Regions from separate parts of the Bacillus sp. FSL K6-6540 genome, predicted to be linked through region 1. Evidence: riboswitches for the same ligand, from Rfam matches in the RefSeq annotation. Region 1 holds a riboswitch; each other region holds the start of a gene.

Region 1 (7,280 bases):
AGCCCTGGAAAATCTTCCAGGGCTCTTGTTTTTACAGAAAACGGGCTCCTCTACATCATGGCTCATTCTTGAAGAACCCGTCTTCGTCCATGTCAGGCATCATCTGCAGGTTCGGTTTCAGCCATAAGCCGGGATCAGATAAATGCCATCGCTTTGCGCCTCCGTGCGGGGGAAATGCCGATTATGTATGTTATGAATAGATCAGTTGAGTATGAGGATCACGCGGAGGGCGCTCGGCTGGCTTCCCAAACAAATACCCCTGCGAAAGCTCGATCCCGATATCTCGGCAAAAATGAAACTCCTCCCGTCTCTCGATGCCTTCTGCAAGCACCATGGCCCCAAAATCATGAGCCATGTTCGTGATCATTTCGAGCTGCTTCTGCTGGGCGGGATTTCGATCGCAATGGTCGATAAGACTCCGGTCGATCTTCACATAATCCGGCTTAAGCTTAATCATCTGCTCCAATGTGGAATAACCTGCGCCGACGTCATCCATGGCTACCGAGATGCCGTGGCTTCGATATACCTCGAATATCGATTGCAAATGCTTCACATCGTCGATTCTCTCGGTTTCCACCACCTCGAATACGAAATCCCTCGGATCCAGATGGAGCCTGTCGATCGTATTGAAGGTGTGGCTCAGACACATCTGCGCATCGTATATCGAGGACGGCAGGAAATTCACGAACCGCTTCACGCCGATCGGAAGCCACTCGGCACTGGTCTCAATCGCACTGGTTCGTGCCGCCTGGTCCAGAAATGAATGCAGTCCGGTTTTTCGGGCTGTCTCAAACAGCTCGTACGGCTGGAAACGGGGTCCCCACTCTACCGGTCGAAGGAGAAATTCATAGGCCACGATCTGCTCGGATGGATCCACGATAGGCTGCATGTAGCTCGTAAACTGCTTATGTAAAATGACATTCACCATATCATAATGCTCCATCTGCAGTTCGAACTTCTGCATAGGGATCCACGAATGCCGGATTTGCGGAGCTCCTCCACGGGTAACACAGAAGGACAGCTCTTGACGAATCTTCAGCGGAAGGGGTTGCAGACACTCGATGATGGAGATCAGGTCCGCTCGTACCTTGTAGTTCACAGCACAACCCTCATTGTTCTCTTGTACCGCGTAGCCGTTCACTGCCAGCAATTGAATAAGCTCACCACTTGCAGGCTTCATATGAATGGTCCCCTGGTCCTCAATCGGTTCAAAGGTGCTGCAATTGTCGCAAATCATGTTCGTCCTCCTTGGCAAGCTAGCTCTCACTATGCTTCTTATCGGCATTTTGAATATGATTTCTTTGCATTTTATGGATTTTATATCGAAGTTATGACCTATTTTGCGAGAAATGCGCAAGATTCGTGCAATGATTGCGCTAAATTCTACAATAATCGACTTATATTGCTCTTAACAACAGATTGTCGATATCCGAATCTTTTATCTATTCGACTTTTTGATCCAACAGCTGCAGCAGCATCGTTCGTTCCACATCGAAATGCCAGCGGGCGTTTCGCTCTTTCGCCGCATACATCGCTGCATCCGCGCGACCGATCAGCTCTTGGTCGTTCCTGGCATGATCCGGATAGACCGCGATGCCGATGCTCGGCGTGGTTCGGACCTCATGCCCTTCCAGCTCATACGGCTCGCTCAGCATCGTCCAGATCTCTTCCGCCATCCAGATCAGTTCCTGATCCTCGCCGGCCGGATGAATCACTACCGTAAATTCGTCCCCTCCTAAACGGGAAACCAGAACGCCTTTGGATTCAAGGGTTTGAAGACGGGTCGCGACCTTACGAATCAGCAAATCGCCGGCACGATGGCCGTAGCGGTCATTCACTCGTTTAAAACGGTTCATATCCATATACAGCAGCCCAACGCGGGAACCCGCACGGTCCGCCTCCTGCAGCGAGCTCGACAGCCTCGCGTTAAAGTAGCGGCGGTTATAGAGTCCCGTAAGATCGTCGCGATGCGCCAAGGTCTCGCTCTGCATCAAGCTTTGATGCAGCCGGTCAAACAAGCGGTCATTCTCGAACTGGATCAGGATCTGCCTGATCAGAATCAGGATGACGCAGAGGGATAAGCCGGTAAAAAGCCCGTTCCATCCTCCGAACCGCTGCACCATAAGGGCAAACATCCCGCCAAGCACGCTGTAAGGAAGCAGATATCTTACGATCAGATTTCCGAACGAACGGGGCTCCCTCTCATCCAACGATTGATTTCGGGCATCGGGAGCTGACCGCCCTCCTGCCAAACCAATGATGAATACCGATAACGTATACAGTGGGTACAGGTATGAACGAACTTCAACACCCTTATAATCGACGAGATACATATGCAGAACATCGGCGGCAATGTACATGCTCCCGCCAAGGCATATCAGGAAGACTGCCCGTTTCCTTAGCTGCCCTGTGTTAAAATACAACACCAGGGTGAAGAAAATAAGCACCGTTGCGCACAGCGGGTACAGCATGTCCACCCACAGCTTTCCCCACAAGGCTTCATTCGCCAAACCGTTAAGCTCGGGCTTGATGAAATATTCCCAGCCTACCGTCATGACCGTTATGCCAACGATCACGATATCCAGCATAAACCGAACTCCCCGAAACGAACCTTGAACGTGCCGGAACAAATAAATGAGGGAACCTGCAAACAGGATGATTTCGAATCCCCAGAATAATTGAGTCAATATTGTCCGGGAAGCGCTCTCTTTCCCCAGCCAAAAATAACAAGCATCGATGATTCGAGCCGAGGCATCCGCCATCAGCCCGGCACTTGCGATAAGCCAAAACCTTCGAAGATGCGGCTCGTAATGCCGACTGATCCGTAGTAAATAGACGGAAGCGGCAGCGGAAGCCATAATGACTAGAACACGCTGAAGCAATAAAGCATCAGGCATCCACAGAACGGTCATTATCTGAATGAATGCATATATGATGGCGAGTCGAATCCACAGATGATCTGCTGGAGTTGGACTCATAAGCATTCCTCCTCGGCCAAAAGGCAAGCTTTCTTCAATGCTTGTTTGTTAGGTCTTTTGAATTAATAGTTATAGTTCTCATGATACTTTTTACCCACCTAAAAGTAAAGATGAGGAAATGAAAGAAAGACCATCGATTCTACTCTATTAAACCATCGCCCTCCAAAAGCTTTCCGTCCTCAAGACCCACTTGACGTATAGGAATTATATGATAATATTTCAGTCATATCTCATATGAATCGGAAAGGGTGTTTAGCCTTGTCACAGAAACGATTGGATCATGTCGGCATTGTCGTCCGGGACCTTGAAGCCACGATTGCTTTTTACACAACCGTCGTCGGACTTGAACTGAAAGATCGCCTTACCCATACCAATGGCGTCATCCAGCTGGCATTCCTCGGATTTAACGGCAGCGACGAAACGGAAGTCGAGCTTATCCAGGGTTACAGCGACACGCTTCCCGCAGAAGGCACCGTCCATCATTTCGCCGTCAGCACCGATAACATCGAAGCGGAATATGTGCGCGTACAGGGACTGGCCGTACCTCATCTTGACGAAGAAATCGTAACGCTTCCGAACGGGTACCGCTATTTCTTCGTCCACGGTCCCGAAGGAGAATGGATTGAGTTCTTCCAGCGCTAACCGCTGGCGAACAGGTTCCTTTCAAAATGCTTCATCCCGTGAATGGTTAACGGGGTTCATTCTTCCAACCGCACAAGCCATGTCCAATACGAAGACCTGCCTCGTTCGCATCCCTTCCGAACTAGACAGGTCTTTGCGTTAGGACTATAATAACGGATGTAACGTCCGAAACTTCATAAATCCCGGGGGAGCTGGAATTTGGCCGGCTGAGAGTGTATCCGATGATACTGACCCTTACACCTGATCTGGGTAATGCCAGCGTAGGAAGTCCATGTTTGCGGCAGCTATGATTTGCCGTGGTATACACTTACGCCGTCATGCGTCCTGATATCATTCAGGGCGCTTTTTTTGTGGAGTTAACGAGGTCATAGAAAGAGAAAGAGAATTCAAAGGAGAGAAGACACGATGAAGAAGGGAAAATGGATCGCACTGCTTCTCGCTTGCGCCCTGCTGATGGTTGCGGCGGGATGCGGTACAGGCGGACAGAACGAAAATACAGGTACCGAAGGCGCAGACGGCCAGGCAGCCGAAAAGCTCCGCGACGTACAGCTGATGCTCGATTGGTCGGCCAACACAAACCACACCGGACTGTATGCAGCCAAGGAGCTCGGGTATTATGAGGAAGAAGGGCTTAACGTCCAGATCGTCCAGCCGGGGGCGGGCGGAACGGATACGCTGGTCGCATCCGGCAAGGTGCCGTTTGGCATCAGCTACCAGGAAGGCGTCACGCTTGCCAGAACCCAAGGCCTGCCGCTTGTCTCCATTGCGGCGATTATTCAGCATAATACATCCGGCTTTGCCGCCCCCAAGGACAAGGGGATCGTCAAGGCTGGCGATTTTGAAGGGAAATCCTACGGCGGCTGGGGCTCGCCTGTTGAGGAAGCCGTCATGAAATCCATCATGGAGATCGACGGTGCCGATGTCAGCAAAGTAAATATGGTTAACATGGGCGATGCCGATTATTTTACGGCCGTCAAACGCGATATTGATTTTGCCTGGATCTTCTATGCCTGGACCGGTATCGAAGCCGAGCTCCGGAACGAGCCGCTTGACATGATCTATGTGAAGGACTACTCCGAGCAGCTTGACTATTACACGCCGGTGATCGTAACGAACGAGAAGCTGATCCAGGAGGACCCGGAGCTTGTCAAAGCATTCATGCGGGCGACCTCAAAAGGATACGACTATGCGATTCAACATCCTGAGAATGCGGCTGCCCTGCTGACGAAGGCCGTTCCCGAACTGGATGCCGAGCTGGTTCTTGCCAGCCAGAAATGGCTGAGTCCCCGCTATCAGGATGATGCTGCCCGCTGGGGCGAGCAGAAAGCCGAAGTATGGTCGGGGTATGCAGACTGGATGTTTGAACGCAAGCTGCTCGAGAAGGAGCTTGATGCGGACAGCGCCTTCACCAATGAATTTTTACCGGAGAAACCATAGGATGCATTTAATTAGGAAGAGAAACGGCCTGTCCGGCAGGCTGCCTCTCTTCCATTACAATATAGCTTGCATGAAAGGATGAGTTTAGATGGCAAACACCCTCTTGAGCATACAAGTGATACCCAGAACGCCAGATGGAGGCGACAGCATTCCTTATGTGGATGAAGCGATCCGGGTCATACAGGAGTCGGGCGTGAAATACGAGGTCCATGCGCTCGAAACCACCTTGGAAGGAGAGCTTTCCGAGCTGTTGAAGATCGTTGAGCGCATGCATGAGGCGTTGGTGAAAGCGGGAAGTCCCAGCGTCATATCCCAGGTCAAAATCGCGCACCATCCGGGCGGCATCAGCATGGATAAGCTGACTGAGAAATACCGTCCATGAGAAAAGGCTGGTGGAGCTCCGTTTGGCCGCCCGTTGCGGCGGTCCTTTTCTTTTTGACGGTATGGCAGGCCGCGGTATCGGTATTCGATATAGAGCCGTATATTTTGCCGGCGCCGACGGCCATCGGGCATGAAGCCGCCACCGGCGCCTCCGGCCTTTTTCAGCATACGCTGGCCACGCTGCAATTAACCCTGGTCGGATTTATGATCGGTACGGCGATCGGCCTTGTCATCTCGTTGGCCCTGCATCTGGTGCCTTTTCTCAAAACCGCCCTTTATCCGCTTCTTATTCTTAGCCAGAACGTGCCGACGATCGCTCTCGCCCCGCTCCTCATGATTTGGTTCGGCTTCGGCATGCTGCCCAAGGTTATCGTGATTACCCTTGTCTGCTTCTTCCCCGTAGCCGTTGCCGCCCTGGACGGACTGGCGCGTACCGACCGCACCATGATGAATTACATGCAGATGGCGGGAGCCACTTCATGGCAGATCTTCACCAAGCTGGAGCTGCCGCATGCGCTCCCCTCCATCTTCTCAGGGATCCGCATCGCGGCCACCTATTCGGTCATGGGGGCCGTGATCGGGGAATGGATCGGCTCGGACCGGGGCATCGGCTACTATATGATGCTGCAAAAATCCGGCTACCGCACGGACCGGGTGTTTGTTGCCATTCTGATCATCGTCCTGCTCAGCCTGCTGATGGTGCTGCTGATCACCCTGCTGGAGAAGCGCCTGATCCGCTGGAATCGAAAAGGTTAAAACCACGGTGAACAGACATTTTCCAACCTATATAAAAGGAGGCTGTTTAGCGACATGACACATCAAGTATCCCTGCCGGATCATGACTGGCAGCGCCAGTCATCTACCGCGGTCCCGCCAGCGCCTGCCCTTGAGGTTCGCAGCCTTCATATCACCTTCCGCGAACGGCGCAGCGAAGTGCACGTGCTGGATGGCCTTTCGCTTCAGGTGCAGCCCGGGGAATTCGTCTCCTTGATCGGTCCTTCAGGCAGCGGAAAGAGCACGCTCTTCCATATCATCGGGGGGTTAACGGCTCCGGATGCAGGCTCCGTACTCATGGACGGTCAAGACGTGACCGGAGAGAAAGGCCGCATCGCCTATATGCCTCAACAGCCGGCCCTCTTCCCTTGGCGTACGGTGGAGGACAACGTGCTCCTTCCCGAGGAGCTGAGAGGCACCTCGAAAACCACCGCCAGGGAAAATGCCTGCAGCTGGATGGAACGGGCCGGACTTGCCGGCTTCGAGAAGGCGTATCCGCATACCCTTTCAGGGGGGATGCAGCAGCGGGCCGCCTTTCTGCGCGCGCTGATGAGTCCGCAGGAAGTTATGTGCCTGGACGAACCGTTCAGCGCGCTCGACGCGCTGACACGCAGCGATATGCAGCGCTGGCTGCTCGATATCTGGGAGGATACGCGCCGTTCGGTGCTGATGATTACCCATCATATCGAGGAAGCGCTGCTGCTCTCGGACAGCATCTATATCCTGTCGGCGCGGCCCGGCACGATCCTGAAACGGGTGGAGGTCCCTTTTCCCCGTCCGCGCAGGGAAGACATCCTGAACGACCCGTCCTTTATCGCGCTAAAAACCGAAATCTCCGCCATCATGCGCGAAGAACAGCACAAGCGTTGAGCCGCATAGGCAGGATACAATTGCCTAAGCTCCAGTATCCATCATTCAAGAGCGCTCCTTGGAGGCGAACAAGCGAGGTGATATAACGATGAAATCATTCACGCAGACGGAAACGAATCTCCCTCTGCTGGACACCCATATTCATCTGGATTCTTATGCCTTCTCCGATCAGCAAACGATTCTTGCGGATATCCGCAA
Region 2 (7,280 bases), 5.4 Mb from region 1:
CGGAGTTCTGGACCGAAGACAGAATGACGATATTGGACGGTCCCGGCGAGAAAGCCACGATAAAACAGTAAATAAAAAACGAAGACAGGTTCATGATGATAGCTCCTAACAAAGGAATTTCCTTTGTCATTATAGAGCCGGACGCGAAGCGGGGCATAGTACATTATTGCAGCAGAACAAGAGCCGTAACGGGTACGGCCCTTAAGCGAAAATCATTTCATGATACCGTCCTTAATGACCGGACTGGTGCGTCTTCGGTTGCTCCTGCGCATGCGCGCTGCCGGATAAATTGAGCAGCACGACCCCTGCGATGATCAGCAGAATCGAGAATACCTTGAGCCCGTTGATCTGCTCCGCAAAGAACATGTAACCGATCAGCGTAATGATCATGATGCCGAGTCCCGACCAGATCGCGTAAGCCACGGATATTTCAATCTGCTTCAGGCTCAATGTCAGGAAGCTCAAGCTGCAAATATAGAACACGACCAGCAGCACGCTTGGCAGCGGTTTGCTGAATCCTTCCGACAGCTTCATGTTCAGCGTGCCCGCCACCTCGAACAGAATAGCCAAACTTAGATAGACCCAATGCATAATCTCAAGACCCCTTCCGTTTCTCAGCGGCAATGCCGAACAATAAAATATCCATGACGGACTGCAGCAGCTCCCCCAGCGGCAGTTGATGCTTCACCGTCGCCCTCGAATCGTAAATCTGATGGAGCGACCCAAGGTACAGGTCGATGAACAGCGGCATATGAATCCGTTTGATGCTGCCCTCGGCCATGCCCTGCTCCATCAGCTCGGTGACAATGCCCCATTCTTCTCGGAAAAAGGTGTCCAGCTTCTCCCACTGCGGATAATGCGACCGCTTCAGATCCGGCAGCATCCCCAAATCCATCTTCTCCATCTCCTGAGGCAGGCAGATCAGGATCTGATGGATTTTCTCCAGAACGGTAAGTGTCTCGTCCGCCGCAATTTCGCGTTCGCGCTGCTGGATGTGACGAATCATCCCGTCAATGATATGCTCAACGATTTCTTCCTTGGATGAAAAATGCTCATATATCGTCCGTTTGCTAATCGCAAGGCCGCGGGCCAGATCACTGACCGTAAACGTAAACCCCTGCCGCTGAATCAAACGGATCGTTTCATTCAATATTCGCTCGCGCAAGTGACCAAACCCTCCTTTTGGTACTGAAAATACTTCATCGGTACCATTAGTATTATAACGCCTCAATCAGTATAAAATCCAGAGTTTTCTATAAAAAAAGAGCCTGCTTACAAGCCGTAAGCAGGCTCTTTATCCAGAGAACAACCGTTTAATCAAACCGCACGTCGCCAATGCCGAACCAAGGAAAATATCCGGCCGCAATATAGGCGCAGCAGGCGGCGGCTGCCAGTAAACCGACGACCAGAAGATCGTAGCGGGAATATCGTGACGGGTAATAATACGTTCGGGCCTTCGCCCGGTCCCCGTCAAATTGCTTCGCCTCCATCGCAGCAGCCACCCGGTGTGCCCGGCGGATGCTTTGCGCCAGCAGCGGCACCACATACATGCCTGCGCGGTTCACCATGCCGCGAACTCCCCGAATCGGGCGGACTCCCCGTACCTTCAAAGCCTGGCGGCGGATCACATATTCCTCCCAGACCATGGGCAGCAGCCGGATCGAGGCCATGAAGCTGTACGCATACTTCGGCGCAAGCCTCAGCTTCTGCATCAGGCTGTAGAACAAATCCACCGAGGACGTTGTCGTGACGAGCAGCAGCCCCTCCGATGCAAAGGCAATCCCCTTAAAGCCCAGATGCAGCCCCCGATAGAAGCTTTCTTCCGATACCCGGAACAATCCCCATTCCCACCAGATCGTCTCCCCCTTACCGAACAGCATCATGGAAGAGGCGGACGATATAAAGGCAAGCAGGAACGGAATGAAGAACAACAGCATCTTCCACGGCTTCACCCCGCTGAGCACCACGAGGCAAATCATAAAGATAAAGGCCTGATACATGACAAAATCAAGATCATGGGTCAGCACCGTCATAAAAAACAGCGCACAGATCAGTCCCAGCTTCACCACCGGATTCGCCCGGTGCAGCCAAGTGATCCGCACAGGATTCCATATATTCATGCGTTCACCCCCGTATGGAGATGACCGGATGCAGCCAGCGTATCCCGCGACGCATCGGCGTGATTCGCTTTGCCCGTCTCCCCTCCGGATTCCGTCCCGCTACACCAGCGCGGGGAAGGCAAACTTGACGTCAACCGCCCCTCCCGAATCTCCCAGATGTGCGTGGCCGCCCGCTGCGCGATCTCCATTTCATGGGTCACCATGAGAATGGCGGTTCCGGCGCGGCGCAGCCGTTCGCACATCTCCAGAATCGCGAACGTGTTCCGCGCATCCTGTCCGAAGGTCGGTTCATCCAGGAGCAGGACGGCCGGCTGCCTTGCCATGGCCGTGGCAACGCTCAGCCGGCGCTTCTGGCCTGTCGACAGCTGGTACGGGTGCCTGTTATCCATGCCGTCCAGCCCAAAGCGTTCCAGGCAGCGGTCGGTCCGTGCCTTCGCTTCATCCGGCGGCATATGGTCCACCAGCAGCGAGTACATCACCTCATCGCCGATACGTTCCGTCAGAAACTGAAGCTCCGGATTCTGAAACACGAATCCGATTGGGCGAAGCTGCCGCTCTCTCTTCTTCCGCACTTTCCTGCGCTTGCCCTGGATGACCTCCTCCCCGCAGAGCACATAGGTCCCTTCGGCACGCAGGAGCCCCATCAAACTGAGCAGCAGCGAGCTTTTGCCTGCGCCGTTCGGCCCGATCACCGCAATGAAATCTCCGGGGTATACCTCAGCCGAAGGAAGAGAGACGACCGGTTTCTCCCATCGCAGTCCCCGGAAATCATCTAACCGAATGACAGGCTCCCCAAGGTGGGCATACGATGAGTCTGCCTCAGGTATGAGACTTCCCAGCTCATCGCCTGGCGCGTCTACCGGAGCAAACAGCTTCCGTCCTGCCCGAGACTCCGCATAATCCTCCCATACGCCGGGATACCAGATGCCATACGCCTGAAGCTCGCGCGCATACTCGGCGAATATCGCTGCCGGCGGACCATCGCCCAGAATGGCGCCATCCGGGGTGAACAGCACCACGCGGTCCACGTATTGGGCCATTTCTTCAATCCGGTGCTCCACGATAATCAGCGTACGCCCTTCCGATACGGCCTTCACCGCTGACCAGATTTGCTCCCTGCCTTCCGGGTCGAGCAGGGCGGACGGCTCATCGAGGAACAGCACCTCCGGCTCCAGCAGAAGGGCCGAAGCCAGCGCAAGCCTCTGCTTCATCCCCTGCGACAGATGACCGATCGGCATATGCAGCTCCTGAAGGTCAAGCCCAACCTCATGCAGGACGGCTTGCATTCGCTCCTTCATCTCGTCGCGGGGAACGCTGAGGTTCTCCAGCACGAAGGCCAGCTCTTCATCCACGTACGGCATGCAGAACTGGGTATCCGGATCTTGAAATACATACCCCCAAGAGCGAGGCACCAGCTGGGCTTCGCATTTCATCGGCACCTCCGTGGCGCGGGGAATCATCCCGCTAAGCACCTGAAGCAGCGTGGATTTGCCGCAGCCGCTCGGACCGAGCAGCAGCACCTTTTCCCCGCGGGCAGCCGAGAAGGACAAGTCCTTAAACATCAAACGCTCCTCGCCCGGATACTTCAGGCGCAATCCCTCCACATGCACGGCCTGCTCCGTAACCACCTCGGCGGTTGAAGACGAAACCAAGCGGGCGGCGGTTTTAGACATGGCGCGGATCATCCAGTGCTTCATAATCCTTCTTGGACGCAGGGCGCAGCAGGGATGTGACGCCCGTACGGTCCAACGCTTTGGCCAGCAGCAGCATGAGCAAGCCGGCAATGACGGCGCCGCTGAGAATCCGCATGCCATACTTGGCGAGGAACATCCAGGTCTGCAGATCATCGGTATAACTGTAATAGAAGTCCATCACCATCGAGCCGACCGCCGCGCCGGCCCCGGCAATCGCCACCGTCCACGCCGAGGTGCTCCGGTAACGGAACGCCGCGAATACCAATTCCGCGCCCAGCCCTTGAATGAGACCGTACAGCAGCAGCGTCAGTCCCCAGCCGCTCCCGAACAGCACTTCCACGTGGGCCGCCGCCACCTCCGCGATGATGGCCACTCCCGGCTTGCGGATCAGCAGGTAAGCGAGCGTGGCCGCTGCGAACCACATGCCGTATAACAGTTCATCCGCTTCGAAGAACAGCGGTTTCAGCAGATTGTAAACCGATCCCCAGAAGTGATAAATGACGCCAAGCACCAGCGATACCAGCACCGTCACCAAAATATCGCTTAAACGCAGCCCTTTTCTAGGCTGTACCCCCAATTTCTCTTGCACTGACGTTCCCATAACAACACATTCCCCTCTCCACCGCTATTTTTGTATAAACACAACAAAAAACCGTCTGGAAAAACGCGCAGACGGAAAAATAGGCCCTATGTAGGCAGGGTCGGATATTCTCTACGCTGGCATTACCCAGTTCAGATTAACGGTCAACAGCGGATAGCAGCTGCAATCTCAGCCTGATTCACTCAAGCCCCCGTATTCCCTATTCGGTTTCATGTTAATCTTAAAATACACATTCGTTCCCCAATTAGCAAGAACCTTTTTTCAAAAATGGCTATTTATTGATTTCCGGCTCATTCTATGTCAATATCAGAGTGATTGGCTTTTCCACCAACGTTTTATTGCCGACACCTATGCACAAAGGAGAATGACATGGCTAAACAATTGCTGCGTCTGATGACCGAGCTGTCCTCCCGCAAGTGGCTGTCCCGCATCATGGGGCATTGTTCCCACAGCCGGCTGAGCCGTCATCTAATACCTGCATTTATACGAATCTACCAAATCCCGGCGCATGAAGCGGAGAAGGAGATCCACGAATACCGTTCGCTGAACGAATTCTTTTCCCGCCGGTTAAAAATAGGCCTCCGCGCCATAGACGACACCGCCGATGCCATGGTAAGCCCCGTCGATGCCACGATTTCGGCGATGTGCGCCGTCAACGCCGGCACCATCCTCAGCGTCAAGGGACAGGATTATACCCTGAGCGAGCTGCTCGCCAAGTCACCGAGAATGGAGAATTATATCAACGGTTATGCATTCGTATTGTATTTAAGCCCCACCGACTATCATCGCATACATTCCCCGGTAACCGGCATTCAAGCGGAAAGCGAGCATTTGAAGGGCCGGGTATACCCCGTGAACGATTTTGCGATGACCCATATCCGGAACGTGCTCAGCCGCAACGAGCGCCTCATTACCTATATTGCCCATGAATTCGGCGAAGTTGCGGTCGTGAAGGTCGGAGCCATGAACGTAAGCAGCATCCGTTATGCCGACGAGAGCGTGAAGAAATACGACATTGGCGACGAACTTGCGTACTTTGAATTCGGCTCTACCGTCGTGCTCTTGACGGAGAACGGCACGTTTACACCCCGCGGTGACTTGGAACCGGGCTCCAAGGTGAAGATGGGAGAACTGCTCGGTTTGCTGCACCCTTCCACAGCCCGAAAAGGGTAATTCCTTTCAGCTTCCAAGCATGCGCTTTAAGCTAAGTCCATGAAACATTCGACGGATGAAGGATTACCGCCTGCTCAGCAGCCGGTAAATGATCCGCTGAAACAGCCGATCCGGCAGCAGTCCCTTGATCCGCGCGGTCAGCCGCGTGCCTCGGGGCAGCGTATAGCGGAACCTCGGTTTGGTCATGGACGATATGCTTGCCACAAGACGGGCTACCTCCTGCGGATCTCCGCTTTCCCTGGCCGTCCGCTCGGAATAGTCCAGCACGCCCTTCAGCAGACCGCTGTAGGGTGATCCTTCCTTGACCGCCAGCTCCCCAAAACTCTTATTCCAGATCGGCGTGCCGTAGGCACCGGGCTGGACCAGCACGACATCGATGCCAAAGGGCATCAACTCCATGGACAGGCTCTCGCCGAACCCCTCCAACGCAAATTTGGACGCCGCATAGGGACCATAACCCGGAAAGCCGACCCTGCCGCTAATGCTGCTCATGAGAATGATTTTGGACCGTCCGGTCTTGCGCAGCAGCGGGAGCATATGCTGCGTCACCGATACGGTCCCGAAGAAATTCGTCTCCATCTGCTTTCGCCAGCCCCCCAGCGGCACTTCCTCCACCATGCCGCCCACCGCCTCGCCGGCGTTGTTCACCAGCACGTCCAAGCGGCCGAACTTCTGCTCCAGCGCCGAAGCAGCAGCCTTGACCTGCTCCTCGGCACATATATCCAGTCGGAAGATGTGAATACGCCCGGTAACATCTGCTTGTTCAGCCTGAGCCAACAGCTCTGCCGCCGCCTCAGGTCTGCGAAGACCCGCGGCCACGTCATAACCTGCTTTTGCCAGCTCCAGACTGATCAGCAGTCCGAACCCGCTCGACGCGCCCGTGACCAGCGCAACCTTCCCTGCTCCCGCCGTTACCACCGGATCACCGCCGATGCCGTTATTCCTCTCACATGCCAACATCCTTCCTTTATCCAAAATGCCTAATCTCTTACTTTTTCGAGCTCTGCTCTTAAGCGTTTTATGTATATTCCCAATATAACAAATGTTTGCAATGTCAACAGAGTCTATCGCAGCTGCATCCCTTTACAACGTAATCAGACAAACTCCCTGTCCGTATAGGCACCCACTAAATAGCCCCACAAAGCGGAGCCTATGCTTCGATGCTTATTCCAAATACTTTGCGGGGACTCCAAAACATATCGAAAAAAAGGGAGCTTGTCAGCTCCCTTTTGCGTGTTTCCAGCGAAATGCGTATATGATAACGGGATTCAACGTCACCCGTATGTAGGCCAAGGTCCTTTAAAACCAAACGTCCTGATGATTCGGATTCGTTGTCTTCATGCGACGCAAGCGATTTCTGAAAATACCGCAGCCGCCACGACTGAAGAAACGTCCACGCACCCGTCTTCTTGGGCTCATTCCCCTCTCCCCCCTTCATAAGAAAAACGTCTATCGACGTACTCGCATAGAAGACAGACCGCATTTAGCGGAAGTTTTTCTTGCGATATCAGGAAGGCTCATGCTTCGAATTTATACTTTCTGATATCTTAAAATGAAACTGTACGTCGTTTTTACCCTAAATCGCTTGCTATGAAACCCATAGGCCCCTTCCACCAAGCAGGTAAGTTATGGAAGGGCGGGGAATCACCGAATTTCGGATGGGCTCTTGCCCGTATACTGCTTAAATTGTCG
Region 3 (7,280 bases), 610 kb from region 1:
TGGCAAACTGATCTGGGAGGTTACACGAGTGGATCAAAAGAATGGCATGTTGACGGAAAAGCTGAGCATATACAGTATTCTAAAATCTGACGTAAACAAAACAAGGGTGCCGCAGAAGTCGGCCCCCTTGTTTCATGATCCGATTATAATCCCTCTTACATCTTAAGAAATTCTTTCGGTCGTACATCGTATCTTACCTATAAAAGCCTCTACAACTTCCCGCGCCGACTCCGCTCCCGTCACGGCGGATATCACCGCGACGCCATCCGCACCCGCTCCAATCACTTCCTCCACGCGCTCCACGGTAATCCCGCCAATCCCAACGATCGGCAGGTGGATTCCAGCTTCGCGAAGCTCATGGAGAATTGCCGGGCCTTGCGCAGTTTTGGCATCATCCTTCGAGCGGGTCGGATAGATCGGCCCGATGCCAAGATAATCGGCGCCGTGGAGAATCGCGCGCCTCGCTTCCTCCACCGTGTGGGCGGAAACACCGAGAATCCGGTTGCCGATCCGCTCGCGGACGGAAGCTGCGGATTCGTCGTCCTGGCCGACGTGCACGCCGTCGGCGTTCAGCTTCAGTGCCAGCTCCACATCGTCATTGACGATGAAGGGCACGCCCGCTTGGCGGCACTGATCCTGAATCCGGCAAGCCAGCCGAATCATCGGCTCCCCGGCGAGTGCTGCTTGTCCCTTCTCACGGAACTGGACCATGGTTGCGCCTCCTGCCAGTGCTTCCTGCACGGTCAAGCTTGGCTCGACGCTGCAGTTCACGCTGCCGAGCACGAGGTACATCCGCAGATGCCGTCTCATGATCTCAGGTGCCACTCTGCCCGTCATCGCAGCACCGCCTGACGGCGGCGATTGTATGCCCAATGATTGGTCGGCCCCTGCCCCTGCCCTAGGTTTAAGCCGTCCTCAATGGCCGCTTGAATGAATAAGCGCCCGCTCTGAATCGCATCGAATGCGCTCAAGCCTTGGGCCAGACCTGCCGTAATGGCAGCTGAGAAAGTGCATCCGGTACCATGCGTATGAACGGTATGAATTCTTTTGCCATATAATTCTGTGAAGGCCGTACCATCATAAACGATGTCGATGACCGGAGGACTTTCCGGATTACCGTCATCGTTGGAAAAGAACGGGCGGCCCCCCCTATACTCCCCAGCAGGCATGGCAATTCTCGTTAGACCGTGCGTCCTTTCGAACTGAGGCATCTCTTCCTGCTGCATACCCGCCGCTATGGCTGTTCCCCTGTCTCTTTTGTGATCCGCATCTTCACCGCTGCCTAGCATTCCCTCGTCATGACCGCCTTTGATCACTACGATCCTGGGCCCAAGAGCATGAATACGTCTCGCCGCTTCTTTGCGATCGTTCATCGTGCGGATTCGCATCCCCGCCAATGCTTCGGCCTCCGGTATATTGGGGGTGACAATCAACGCCAGCGGCAGCAAATCTTCTCTTAAAGCCTGCACCGCTTCGCTTTGCAGCAGCTCCGCCCCGCCCTTGGCGATCATCACGGGATCGACAACGACCTTCCCCCAGCCGAATGCCCGAATCCGGTCAGCAACCAGCCGAATGATCTCGGCGTTGAACAGCATGCCCGTCTTCAATGCATCTACTCCGAGGTCCGAGCCAACCGCTTCAATCTGCTCCGCAGTTGCTTCGGGCGGCAGCGGATATACGCCGTGAACCCCCATGGTATTCTGCACCGTGATCGCGGTAATCGCCGACATGCCGTACACGCCGAGCTCCTGGAAGGTTTTCAGATCGGCCTGAATGCCGGCGCCGCCGCCGCTGTCAGACCCGGCAATCGTCAGGGCACGGGGTATGCGAGCCTCGCTCATCGTGTGCCTCCGGCAGCCGCCGCTCCCGCTTCCAGTACAGCGGCATACCCTTCCAGCGATCCTGGATGAAGCTTCGCCAGCTCGTCCAGGAAAGCGATCTGGAAGCTTCCCGGTCCCAGATCTGCCGTTCGCTCAGCAGCTTTCGCCGCCGCGGCCCCATAGAAGGCCAGACCCGCCGTACCTGCAAGCAGCAGGTTCGCTTCCACCGCGGCAAAGGCACCCAGCACCGAGGTCAGCAGGCAGCCTGCGCCGGTCACCTTCGTAAGCAGCGCATCCCCTCCGGCAATGATGCGCACTTCCGTTCCATCGGTAATCACGTCCTCTTCACCGGTAATGGCCACGATCGTGCCTAACTCGCGCGCAGCCCGCACGGCCAGCTCGGCATGATTGCTGCCTGCGCTATTGCCTGCGTCTACGCCCTTGATCTCGCGGACCTCCCCGATAAGGTGAGCGATTTCAGCCGCATTTCCGCGCACGAGCGAAACCTTCACCTCGCTTAGGATCCGCAGCGCCGACTCCGTCCGAAAACGGGTCGCTCCCGCGCCGACCGGGTCCAGCAGCACCGGCACGCCATGGGCGTTCGCCGATTGTCCCGCGATCATCATCGCATCCACCAGCTCGCGGTTCAGCGTGCCGATGTTTAATACGAGCGCGCCCGCGATGGCGGCCATATCCGCCACTTCCTCCGGCGCGTAAGCCATGACCGGCGACGCGCCCAGCGCGTACAAGCCGTTAGCCGTAAAATTCGTAACCACCACGTTCGTCATATTGTGAACGAGGGGGCTCGTCTGCTGTACCTTCGTTAAAAGCGCCGAAACCTCTTTTTCCCATGAACGCATTTTATATCAGCCTCTCTTCGCTATAATGGAATTCCATGTGCTTGTGAACATCGCTCTTTACAGCACGGCAGCCTCCAGCTGCACCGGCCACTCCTCCTGCTTATAAGCCATGTCCCAGAACAGATACTCCAGCTGGCAGCTCAGCATGAAATGCTCCCTCATCCGTTCCAGCTCGGCTGCCGTCGCACCCTCCGCCCATGCATCGACACGGTCGCAGAACTTGGCTGTTGCGTCTTCCCCCCGGTTTCCGTAGAAAGAAATCCAGTCGTAAAACGGATGGGAGGCATCCGGCTTCACCTCATTCAACAGCTTGCGGCCAATCTCCAGGTACGTCCATGGGCACGGCAGCAGCACGGCCATAATCTCGCCCAAACTACCCTCATGCGCTACCGTCAGCATATGACGGATGTAATGATGCGCGGACGGAGCCAGCGGATATCCTTGAAGCTCCTCATAGGTCACACCGGCAGCTGCGCAAAAATTTTGATGCGGGTGCACCTCGCTGTGCAGAATGAATGAAATCTGTTCGTTAAAGGCCGCGATCTCTTCCCGGCTGGTCGATTTGGATATGGCAATTCCGTAAATCCGCATGTAGGCATTCAAATACTCAAAATCCTGCTTTACATAGTGAATCAGCTGTTCCCGTGCCAGATTCCCCTCGGCAATGCCTTTTACGAAGGGATGATCGAAGATTGCTTGAAAAATGCCTCCCGCCTGCTGACGGAGCGCTTGCGTGAAACTCATGTTTGTCCCCACCTCCAACATATTGAAGAGCAGGAAGTCCGTAAGACACGACTTTTCAGACAACGCTAAAAAGCCGCCCCGAAAACTGGAGCGGCTTCGTCAACAAGCCCGGGTACGCCAAAAAGCGCACCGAGACCTCATGTTCGAAGGCTCCACTTTCCTACGCTAGTACGAACTAGATCAGGTTCAAAGGGTCCAAGATACGCTCTTGTCTCAGCCGCCAACGGCTCCCCTAGTGGACTTCCTATTCTTTTGTCTAATACTGTACATAGGTTTGGGGGTGGTGTCAAACGTTAACAGTTTGTGGACGGAACCTCAAGCTCGAACCTTCCTCCGACCGCGTGATTGTGACGATGTACGGTGGCGGCTGTCTTTTCGCAAGATAAAAACGCAGGCTACCCCAAACTCATACCGGAAACACTGACGCTCGGCTGTCATATATGCCCCCGCATAATGAGTGCATAAGCGCAATTCAAATAAATGAAATTTAAAGGAGCGAGCGTATTTATGACGAACCAACCGAAAGCGGTTAAACCCATTCCGGATGGCTACACCTCCGTGACGCCGTGGATCATCTCAAGAAACTCCGCAGCGCTGATCGATTTCCTCAAACAAGCATTCCGAGCCGAAGAGCTTGCCCGCGTCTATGTTGGCGATGGTGTCATCGGCCATGCCGAGGTCCGAATCGGAGATGCCGTCGTCATGATGTTTGATGCAAAGCCGGAATGGCCGGATAGCCCGGCATACCTCCGTTTGTATGTTGAGGATTGCGATGACGTGTATCGGCAAGCGCTGGCCGCAGGAGCGGTCTCGGTGACGGAGCCAACGACCTTGTTCTTCGGCGATCGGGTGGGACGGGTACGGGACCCGTTCGGCAACTTATGGTGGGTACAGACACGAATGGAGGACCTCACTCCGGTGGAAATGGAACAGCGTGCCCAAGACCCGGAATACATCCAAGCGATGACCTATGTTGCAGGGGCGGAGATCGTGGTGAAGATGTCGTAAAAAGTTACCGTGAAGCGAGCGTTATTACAGGGAGGACATGGGTGGATTCGGTGTCCCAAGGGTATGCATGGATGGCTGCCGACCAAAACAACTTAGAACAGCATAACTTAAAGCAGCTATGGGTTAGAGCTAGAAACCTGGGGGACACAAAGTAGTATATAGTAGGTGCTATTACTGGTCTTGGTGCTATTACTGGTCTTGTGCGACTACTGGTCTTGGGGCGACCGCTCGAGGACAAGCGGACTGAGGATACGTTATTTAGCTGAAAAGACGTAATTTTTGATGGCTAACGGACACCAGATACGTTATTCATAGAATATGATGGCAAAAGGACAGTCTATTGCGGTAATAAGGGATCCTGTGTCCGTTAGATCTAAGAATCGAGGGTTAATCAGGGAATTAAGGGAACTGGTGTCCGTTAACGAGTACCTTGGTGACTGGCTGGTCTTGGTGCTATTACTGGTCTTGTGCGACTACTGGTCTTGGGGCGACTACGGTATTGATGCTACTTCTGATCTTGGTGCTACTTCTGATCTTGATGCTATTATTCGTCTTAGTGTGACTACTGGTATTGATGCTATTATTCGTCTTAGTGTGACTACTGGTATTGATGCTACTACTGGTCTTGTGCGACTACTGGTCTTGGGGCGACCGCTCAAGGACAAGCGGACTGAGGATACGTTATTTAGCTGAATAGGCGTAATTTTTGATGGCTAACGGACACCAGATACGTTATTCATAGAATCTGATCGCAAATAGGCTCCTTATTGAGGTAATAGGGGATCCTGTGTCCGTTAGATCTAAGAATCGAGGGTTAATCAGGGAAATAAGGGAACTGGTGTCCGTTAACAGGTCATGGTTAGCGGCATGATACCCGGAGTTGGTTAAGCTGTACTGGCGAGCAATGTGACATGCAGCTGCATACCGGCGGTACTTCGATGTTGCGGTTCTGGCGACGTTGCGATGCCGGCGACGCGCGATGCTGCCGACGCGCGATGCTAAAAAAGGAGGCACCCTCGCAAGATCTCAGATCTTGAGGGATGCCTCCTTTTTTAACTTGTTCCTAGCATCTTCCGCTATATGATGATACTAGCCTTCAGCATCCGTCTTCATTCCTTACTGAATGCCGTAAAACTCCTGCAGCTGGTCGATCATCAGGTTGGCCGCCAGGATGCCACCCGCCGTATTCCAGATCGCGTCATCCACTTTGTGGGCTTGACCGTTCTTCACAACGTTCAGGTTCTTCCACAGCGGATCGTTGATCCATTCCTGCTCGGTCTGGTTGGCGCCGCCGTCCCCTGTCTCATAAGTGAAGTAGAACAGTCTGTCGGCTTCCACCTCAGGCAGACGCTCCTTCGTGATCTCGTCCACGAAATCGTCTTTGGCGTTCTTAGTCATGTCGTTGCGGGCGATGCCGATTTTATCGAAAATAACGCCCGAGAACGTATTGGTGTGGTACACCCGCGTCTTGCCTGCCATGAAACGAACAACAGAGACGGTTTCGTCGAGCTTGCTGCCGGCCTTCTCTTTGAACTCCTGGATCCGCTTGTCGTAAGCAGCCAAAAGTTCCTCGCCTTCCGACACTTTGTTCAGCGCCTTGGCATACAGCTCAAAATTGTTCTGCCACTCGCCGCGCAGATCCTCGGCAAAAACAGTCGGCGCGATCGCCTTCAATTGCTCGTATACTTTCTCCTGACGCATCTTGTTGCCGATGATCAGGTCAGGCTGCAGACCGGCGATCAGCTCGATGTTCGGCTGGCTCTCTTCCCCGACAACGGTAACGCCTTCCATCTGGTCTTTAATATGCGGATACCATGGATCCCCCGTCCAGGATCTAACGGCACCTACCGGCTTCACGCCCAAGGCGAGAAGCGCCTCGGTTCCTTCGTTCGTGAGGACGACGACCTTTTGAGGCGTTCCTTTGATCGTTTCCGTCCCCATGGCATGCGTAACTTCATACGATTCGCCGCCGGCAGCAGCCCCGCTGTTGCCCTCTGCGGTATTCGTCGTGTCGCCGCCCGCGTTGCTTGTCCCTTCTTGCGCCGGGCTTGCTCCGCACCCCGCAAGAATCACGATCATAACCAGAGCCAGCAAGCTAAACTTGAGGCCTCTTGCCCGTTTCTTTGCCATTCCTGTTCCCATTCCTATCTAAATCCCCCTTGTGTCATATCGCTCTATTTGAAAACCATTATCAATCACTGATTCAAAACTATAAAGGGTTTCATGAAAAATATCAATATATTTGTGAGAATGATTATCAAGCTCATTGACAGATACCGTCCCTTCACCTAAAATTCATATGAACTTAATTATTCATGGACTTAAGAAAGTGAGCATATATGCGCGTATTCGGACTATTGATATCGCTATTGGCGCTGGCCGCTGCCGTCATGGGCAGCATCGCATTCGGAGTAACGAACATCCCTCTTCATCAGGTATGGGAATCGTTCACTCACTTTAACGGAAGCAACGAACATCTGATTATTCTCACGGCAAGGCTTCCTCGAGCGCTCATTGCCGTCGCCGTGGGGGCATGCCTTGCGGTTGCGGGTGCGCTCATGCAGGTCATCACGCGCAATCCGATTGCGTCGCCGAGCACGCTTGGCGTGAACTCCGGCGCGGCTTTCTTCATTATTCTGGCATCGGGCTGGCTGGGCATTGGCGGACTCCAGTCCCTTACCTGGGTCGCGTTGATCGGAGCTGCCGTCAGCGGCGGTATCGTATTCTTCCTCGGCAGCATCGGCAGGGACGGCATGACGCCGGTCAAAATCACCTTGGCAGGAGCTTCCATGGCCGCTTTCTTCCACTCCCTGACCCAAGGATTAATGCTCTCCGACGGCAAAATGTT
Region 4 (7,280 bases), 4.2 Mb from region 1:
GATTTTGCCTTCGTTCGCCAGAATGATCAGGGCTTTCTTGCCGGTTGCAGTAGCTTTCTCATTCAATGCCTTGATGTTTTCGTCGATCGTGGCAAGCTCTTTTTCAACTTCGGCTTCTTTACCGAAAATTTGACCCAGCGTATTCATGTTCTCTTTAAAGGATTCCATGTATTTGCTTGTGTCCACGCCCAGGAAGATCGTCGGGGCAATTTTGCTGAGTTCCTCGTATGCATCCTGCTGTCTGCCGGAAATAATGATCAGATCCGGATCAATGCTGTTGATTTTCTCAAAGTCAGGCTCTTTCAGGCTGCCCACATTCTCATATTTCTTGTCTTCGAATTTGGACAGGTATGCCGGGATATTCGCTTGCGGAACGCCCAAAACCTCAACGCCCAATTTATCCATGGAATCCAGAATACCAAAATCGAATACGACGACGCGGGAAGGATTTTTCTTGACAGGCGTTTCACCCAGCTTATGGGTAATCGTGATTTCTTCGGACGCAGGCGGCGTTTCTCCCGCAGCGTCGCCTCCACCCGCACCGCTAGTTTTATCGTCCTGCCCACAAGCCGCGAGCACAAGCGTGAACATTGCTACCATAAATAAAGCCAACCATTTTTTCATTCCTAACACCCCGTTTTTTTATATTATAAAATCTTTATAATTCAACATATATTTGAATTTATGGTTGAATATGTAATCCGTTTTGGACAGAGGAAACCATGCCGTCCTTTGACCAAGGCGGCCTAGTCCTTGTGCAGGGAGTGAAGCTCGCACGCTTCATCAGCTTCTCCCGAAGTCCATATCATATTTTCAAATCCCGCTTGTCGATTAACCGTAGTATACGCACACCCGATTGTCGTTAATCTCTTTGATCTCGATGTCCATGTCGTAGATGCCGCGAAGAACATTGCTCTGAATGATGTTCTCGGTTTTCCCTTCGCTTTCAATCGCTCCGTCCTTCAATGCCACGATGTAATCCGAATAGAAGGAAGCGAAGTTGATGTCATGAATCACGATCACGATCGTTTTGTTCAGGTCGGCGACAAGCTTACGGAGAATCTTCATAATCTGTACGGAGTGTTTCATGTCCAGATTGTTCAGAGGTTCATCCAGCAGGATATACTCCGTGTTCTGGGCGATGACCATCGCGATATAAGCACGCTGGGTCTGACCGCCGCTGAGCTGATGAAGATATTTATGCTGCATATCCTCAAGCTCCATATAGGAGATGGCTTCATCCACGAACTTCTCGTCTTCCGCGTTCAATCGGCCTTGGGAGTATGGAAAACGCCCGAAGGATACAAGCTCGCGCACCGTCAGGCGGAGGCTGATATGGTTCGATTGCTTCAGGATCGAAACCTTCTTCGCCAGGTCCCCGCTTTTCCATTGGCTGACCTCTTTGCCGTCCACCGTAATTTGACCGCTGTCCTTGCCCGTTAGTCTGCTAATCATGGACAGCAAAGTACTCTTACCGGCACCGTTCGGGCCGATAAAGGACGTAATTTGACCTTTTGGGATCGTAACCGACACGTTATCAACGACTTTTTTGCCGCCATAGACTTTCGATACGTTCGTAACCTGGATCATGCTTTACTCTCCTTTAGTAGCAGGTATATGAAGTAAACGCCGCCGATGAAGTTGATGATGACGCTTAGCGTAGTAGAGAACGTAAACACCCGCTCTACCACCAGTTGGCCGCCCACCAAGGCGATAATGCTAATCAGAATGGACGCCGTGATTAAGTGTGAATGCCGGTATGTTTTCATGAATTCATAAGCGACGTTGACCACAAGCAGTCCAAGGAACGTGATCGGTCCTACCAATGCGGTGGCCACCGAAATGAGAACCGCGACAACGATCAGAAGCCTCTTCACAACGTAATCATAGTTTACGCCAAGGTTGATCGCCTGATCACGACCCAGCGACAGCACGTTCAAGTACTTGGCAAACCGGGCAAAATACAGCAGGGTCAGCGCAACGACAATGACGGACAGGATGAGAAGCTCGGTCTTCACATTGTTGAAGCTGGCAAACATCTTGTCGGACACGTACTGGAACTCGTTCGGATCGATCAGCACTTCCATAAAGGAAGACATGCTGGAGAACAGGGTTCCAAAGATCATGCCGATCAGCAGCAGGAAGTAAATATTGTTTCCTTCCCTCTGAAACAAAATCTTATATAGGATCCCGGCAAACAGGATCATCGCGCCGACATTGATCAAAAAGTTAACATTGCTGCCCAGGTTATACAGCGTGAAGGAGCCGAAGACAAAGATCACGGTCGTCTGGATCAGGATATACAAGGAATCCAATCCCATCACGCTTGGCGTCAGTATCCGGTTATTCGTGACCGTTTGAAACACCGTGGTAGACAGAGCGATCGCCCCGCCGGTCAGAATAATGGCAAGCACCTTCTTGATTCGTCTTGGAAGGGCATAATCCCAATTGCCGCCAAGATCAATGAACAGAAAGACTGCCACCAGGATGATTGCCGCCGCGGCCAACAGGCCGAGTTTGGCTTTATAAGTCATAAGCCTTTCTCCTCATCAGTAAGAAAATGAATATACCGCTTCCGAGTACGCCCACGGTCAGACTAATCGGAATTTCGTAGGGATAAATGATGATCCGGCCAAGGATGTCACAGAACAGTACGAACCCGGCCCCCAGCAACGCGGTATGCGAAAGGCTTTTTTTCAAGTGGTCCCCTAAGTACAGACTGACAATATTAGGTATGATCAGACCAAGGAACGGAATCACGCCGACGGTCAGCACAACGGAAGCCGTAACCAGCGCAACGATGACCAATCCCAGGTTCACGACTCGCCGATAATGAAGTCCCAGGTTGGTTGCGAATTCCTCTCCCATTCCGGCTACCGTAAACTTGTTGGCAAACAGGTAAGCCAGAATCACAAGCGGGATACTGAGATACAGCATTTCATATTGGCCCTTCATGATCATGGAGAAATCGCCCTGCAGCCAAGCCGACATATTCTGTATAAGATCATATTTGTAGGCAAAGAAGGTCGCGACCGAGCTGACGATATTACCGAACATAAGCCCTACCAGCGGGATGAAGATCGCGTCCTTGAACTTGATCCGATCCAGTATCTTCATGAAGATAAAGGTTCCTGCCAGCGCGAATACGAATGCCACGAGCATTTTGATAAGCGGGCCGCTTGTCGTAAAGACGAGCATGGCAACCAAGATCCCCAATCTGGCGGAGTCCATGGTGCCCGCCGTCGTCGGCGATACGAACTTGTTGCGGCTGAGCTGCTGCATGATCAATCCACAGATACTCATGCTGACACCCGCCAAGATGAGGCTGACAAGCCGTGGAATCCGGCTTACAAGCATAATATGCTGTTGTTGTTCTGTCATCGAGAACAGTTCCAGTGGCGAGATATCTTTAACTCCAATAAATAACGAGATTATGGAGAGTACCACAACGGCTGCGAATAAGTATCTAATCTTCATGGCTCTTCCTTCTATGCGTATGTCTGTCGAAACTCCGGCAGTCAGCAATTCCCCAACCATTCTCATTGAGATTGATTATCAATTGCGTTCTGATATGGATTATATCATTCTCATTCTCAGTCGACAAGTATAATTGAGAATGAAAATCATTTAATTGGTTCATCCAAGTATCATTTGTTCATGATTTGTTCATAATATGGAGTTTCGCAGAGATAAACTTTATATCACCGAGGCTGAGCCGCTTGGATTCGCGGTTCCCGAAATACATACGTATGTAGAAGCTGATTTAATTCTCAGTAACCGGGTATAAAAAATATAAATTAACTTTCCTTCGAAGCGTTGACAATCCCTCTAAGTTATATTAATATGCTAACATAATTATTATTTCTAACTAAACGTAAGTTAATGTGGAATGATAATTCAACGACAGCAATTCAACTCAACATGCATATTTGCTTGAATTAAAGGACATCTTTGTTATCAGGCTTATGCAAACATGATTACATCAGGAGGTTTTTTTCAATGTCTAAAGATTTTTCAGCAGCACTTAAGCATCGCCGTTCCCATTATGCCATCAGCAAAGACCCGGTCATTTCCGACGAACGCATCCAGGAGATTGTTAACGAAGCCGTTAAATATACTCCGTCTTCTTTCAACTCCCAAAGCGCACGCGTCGTTGTACTGCTTGGCGAACAGCATGACAAACTGTGGAACCTGACCGAAGGCATCCTGAAAGAGGTTGTCGGAGACGAAGAGGCTTTCAAATCCACAGCTGAAAAAATGGGCGCATTCCGCGCTGGATACGGCACTGTTCTCTTCTTCGAGGACAATAACGTAGTTGCCGACCTGCAGCAAAAGTTCGCGCTGTATGCCGACAATTTCCCGGTTTGGTCGAACCAATCCAACGGCATGCTGCAATTCGTGGTATGGACGTCCCTCGAGGCAGAAGGCCTGGGCGCATCCCTCCAGCATTACAACCCGTTGATCGACGAGAAAGTGAAGTCCGAATGGAACATTCCGGAAAACTGGAAGCTGATCGCTCAAATGCCTTTCGGCAAACCGGTTGCAGATCCGGGCGAAAAAGAATTTGCGCCGCTTGAAGATCGCGTGAAGGTATACAAGTAAGCCATAGCTGGCCTAAGCCGCCTACCCAAGCCCTGAGGATTGGAATAGGCGGCTTTTTTATGGTGCCCTGCCATTGAAAACCTGCCGGCAAAGCGATACAATAACACAGGAAGCAGGCCTTTCGCCTTCTGATCTTCAGAAGTTCTTGGAGCCGGCTTGATACCAACTGCATATTTGATGTTTGGCTGTACTAGGGGTGCCATGTGCTGAGAGACGGCGGACCGCCGTTAACCCTTATCACCCGATCTAGATCATACTAGCGTGGGGAAGTGTAGCATTTATGTTTATTTCTTTGCGTAGGCATAACTGCACTTCTTCATGGGGTGCGGTTTTTTTGCGTGGACTTATACAATGGGGAGGAAAAAAATTTATGAATGAGCTTGTATGCGGAACCAGCCGGATCGTGGGTTGCCGGTTCTCGGTATTTCCCATGACGGATCGGTTCGTGGAAGTGATCACGGAAGCGCTTCGTTCCGTGGATTCGGAAAAGGTCTGGATCCAAACAGATGATGTAAGCACTTGTATTCGCGGACGTGCGGAGCATGTGTTTGATGTGACGAGAGCAGTATTCGCTCATGCCGCGGCTAGCGGCGTGCACACTGTGTTTAACGGTACTTATTCTATCGGCTGCCCAGGCGATACGGATGCCGATGCGTATATGAATGAGGATTCGACCCGCTTAAACCACGATATCGGGGAACACGCCGATATCGAAACGGCCTGCCAATTCGCGCTTTACCCGATGGGTAGCGCCAATTACATGGATGTCATTTACGCAGAAGTGGATCGTGCGAAGGCAGCGGGCACATTCGGTGGAAGCGTTCATTACGCCAGCCGATTGGACGGGGCGTTGTCCCGGGTGTTCGGATCACTCGAAGACGCGTTCCAACATGCGATTCAATCCGACAGCAGCCATCTGGTCATGACCGCGGTGGTTTCGGCCCACAGCCCATCCCCCAAAGCCAAAGCTTAAGGTCCTTTCCAACAGATAAAGGCCCGGCACGCGCCGGGCCTTTATCAATTGCAGGCAAGAATTTTGAAGGTGTTTAAACCCAAGCACTCAAGATGATTACGAGCAGGATAAAGAGAACCAATATAGTTCCTACTGAATTGCCCCATGCGCCGCCGTATGCTCCGCTCATGAAGATCCCTCCTGGATTTAAAAGAATGACGTGAGTTAATCACGTTATTATCTTATTGCTTATGGCGGGCGAGCGTCACGGCTAATGTCCCCCCTCTTTTTTTATGCAGGGCTTATTTATTCCTCATAACCGACCAGCAGCCTGCCTCCGTACGGGCTGAGCGCTTCCTCCGTCAATGTAATAAGGTCCGCAGGATCGTCCTCCCGATAAATCGCCAGAAGCGCTGCCTCCAGTCGATCCCCCAAGGCTGGGCTATAGCGGTTGAACAAACGGAACAGCATCTTTCCTTCACCTGTCCACTCCCGGTTTGCCCTCAGCACGAATTCGCATAGAGTCGACGCTATTTTGTGTACAGTAAACCATTTTTCGCCTTCCCTGCGGGGACTTGTCAAGTCCAGCAAAAACTCGGTCAGGATGTAGCGGTATTCGGCAATATCGCTCGACGACAAGGGCATGGGGCCGTAATTCAAATCATTCCGGGCATCCGCCCGCACCTCTTCTCCCTCAGGCAACGAACGCAGCACCGTACCTTCGGCGACCATCCGCTGCAAAGACGGATTCGCCGCCAGCACTCCCTCGTCGAAATATTCGCGATAGGAGGATAAGGACAATATGAATATTTCCGCGATCCAGCCATGCGCCTCGATCGTCTTCCTGCTGAAGTCATATCCGTCCCGTTCAATGATGATGATGTCCAGATCGGAATGTTCATTATATTCACCACTGCTCGCGCTGCCGCCAAGTACGGCAAGCAAGCAGTGGGGATAATTTCGTTGCATGACGCGTATCGCTGCCTCCATCGGTTCCAGACTCATGGCCGTTTCCTCCAGTAATTCTCTCATCCGCCACAAAAAAGGGCTCAAAATATTAAATTCAACAAAAACCCCAAACGTACCTGAATCATATGGTAAATAAACGATTACCCGCATTGACGATAAGGAAGAAGGGATAGATGAGATGAATTACATTCACATGCTCTCCAGATTAGGCATGGGCAGTGCCCACCCGGGAGGATTCGAGGCGACCCTCAGAATGCTGAAGAATTATCCCATTCAACCGGGCAGCCGCATTTTGGAGGTAGGGTGCGGAACCGGCAGAACCGCCTGCCATCTTTCGGAGATGGGTTATCAAGTGACCGCCATTGACCTGAACGAAAATATGATCAAAAAAGCCCGCGCAAGAGCCGAAGCCATGGGTATGGACGTGGAGTTCCTGCAGGCGGATGTATGCGCATTGCCTTTCGAGGACAACCGGTTTGATCTGATCATGGCCGAATCCGTCACCGTATTTACGGATACCTCGAAATCGCTGCCCGAATATTACCGCGTTCTGGATCGCGGAGGCGTCCTGCTGGACAGGGAACTGCTTCTGGATAAGCCGATGCCGGAGCCGAAGCTTAAGGAGCTGCTCGAATTCTTCGGCATTCCTAATCTGATGATGAGGGAAGAATGGGCGGGGGCCCTTTTGTCTTGCGGTTTTAAGCAGGCTGAATTTTTGGAGTACAACCACTTCAACGAGCAATTAAAGGAAGAGCAA

The links. Region 1 has a riboswitch for thiamine pyrophosphate ahead of MHH82_RS03075 (ABC transporter substrate-binding protein). Riboswitches for the same ligand answer to the same signal wherever they lie in the genome.
Region 2: linked by a shared signal. The riboswitch ahead of MHH82_RS27600 (ECF transporter S component) and the one ahead of MHH82_RS03075 (ABC transporter substrate-binding protein) in region 1 are both predicted to bind thiamine pyrophosphate.
Region 3: linked by a shared signal. The riboswitch ahead of tenA (thiaminase II) and the one ahead of MHH82_RS03075 (ABC transporter substrate-binding protein) in region 1 are both predicted to bind thiamine pyrophosphate.
Region 4: linked by a shared signal. The riboswitch ahead of MHH82_RS21760 (YkoF family thiamine/hydroxymethylpyrimidine-binding protein) and the one ahead of MHH82_RS03075 (ABC transporter substrate-binding protein) in region 1 are both predicted to bind thiamine pyrophosphate.

What each region holds. Positions count from the first base shown of each region.
Region 1 covers NZ_JBBOXH010000001.1:710,593-717,872, reverse strand. Annotated here, with positions in the region: gene MHH82_RS03090 (EAL domain-containing protein) at 191-1,237, opposite strand; gene MHH82_RS03085 (GGDEF domain-containing protein) at 1,443-2,978, opposite strand; gene MHH82_RS03080 (VOC family protein) at 3,237-3,620, shown strand; TPP riboswitch at 3,795-3,904, shown strand; gene MHH82_RS03075 (ABC transporter substrate-binding protein) at 4,026-5,057, shown strand; gene MHH82_RS03070 (MTH1187 family thiamine-binding protein) at 5,146-5,439, shown strand; gene MHH82_RS03065 (ABC transporter permease) at 5,436-6,194, shown strand; gene MHH82_RS03060 (ABC transporter ATP-binding protein) at 6,249-7,082, shown strand; gene MHH82_RS03055 (TatD family hydrolase) at 7,171-7,280, shown strand, end outside.
Region 2 covers NZ_JBBOXH010000001.1:6,148,922-6,156,201, forward strand. Annotated here, with positions in the region: gene MHH82_RS27575 (LysE family translocator) at 1-94, opposite strand, end outside; gene MHH82_RS27580 (DMT family transporter) at 232-591, opposite strand; gene MHH82_RS27585 (TetR/AcrR family transcriptional regulator) at 596-1,165, opposite strand; gene MHH82_RS27590 (energy-coupling factor transporter transmembrane component T family protein) at 1,314-2,120, opposite strand; gene MHH82_RS27595 (ABC transporter ATP-binding protein) at 2,117-3,793, opposite strand; gene MHH82_RS27600 (ECF transporter S component) at 3,786-4,415, opposite strand; TPP riboswitch at 4,507-4,619, opposite strand; gene asd (archaetidylserine decarboxylase) at 4,785-5,588, shown strand; gene MHH82_RS27610 (SDR family oxidoreductase) at 5,652-6,548, opposite strand; gene MHH82_RS27615 (helix-turn-helix domain-containing protein) at 7,233-7,280, opposite strand, start outside.
Region 3 covers NZ_JBBOXH010000001.1:1,323,487-1,330,766, reverse strand. Annotated here, with positions in the region: gene thiE (thiamine phosphate synthase) at 163-837, opposite strand; gene thiD (bifunctional hydroxymethylpyrimidine kinase/phosphomethylpyrimidine kinase) at 834-1,841, opposite strand; gene thiM (hydroxyethylthiazole kinase) at 1,838-2,680, opposite strand; gene tenA (thiaminase II) at 2,738-3,424, opposite strand; TPP riboswitch at 3,565-3,668, opposite strand; gene MHH82_RS05705 (VOC family protein) at 3,932-4,432, shown strand; gene MHH82_RS05700 (ABC transporter substrate-binding protein) at 5,549-6,574, opposite strand; gene MHH82_RS05695 (FecCD family ABC transporter permease) at 6,772-7,280, shown strand, end outside.
Region 4 covers NZ_JBBOXH010000001.1:4,919,693-4,926,972, forward strand. Annotated here, with positions in the region: gene MHH82_RS21735 (siderophore ABC transporter substrate-binding protein) at 1-624, opposite strand, end outside; gene MHH82_RS21740 (iron ABC transporter ATP-binding protein) at 832-1,590, opposite strand; gene MHH82_RS21745 (iron chelate uptake ABC transporter family permease subunit) at 1,587-2,534, opposite strand; gene MHH82_RS21750 (ABC transporter permease) at 2,524-3,477, opposite strand; gene MHH82_RS21755 (nitroreductase family protein) at 4,000-4,602, shown strand; TPP riboswitch at 4,785-4,887, shown strand; gene MHH82_RS21760 (YkoF family thiamine/hydroxymethylpyrimidine-binding protein) at 4,973-5,575, shown strand; gene MHH82_RS21765 (hypothetical protein) at 5,649-5,744, opposite strand; gene MHH82_RS21770 (nucleotidyltransferase domain-containing protein) at 5,861-6,559, opposite strand; gene MHH82_RS21775 (class I SAM-dependent methyltransferase) at 6,702-7,280, shown strand, end outside.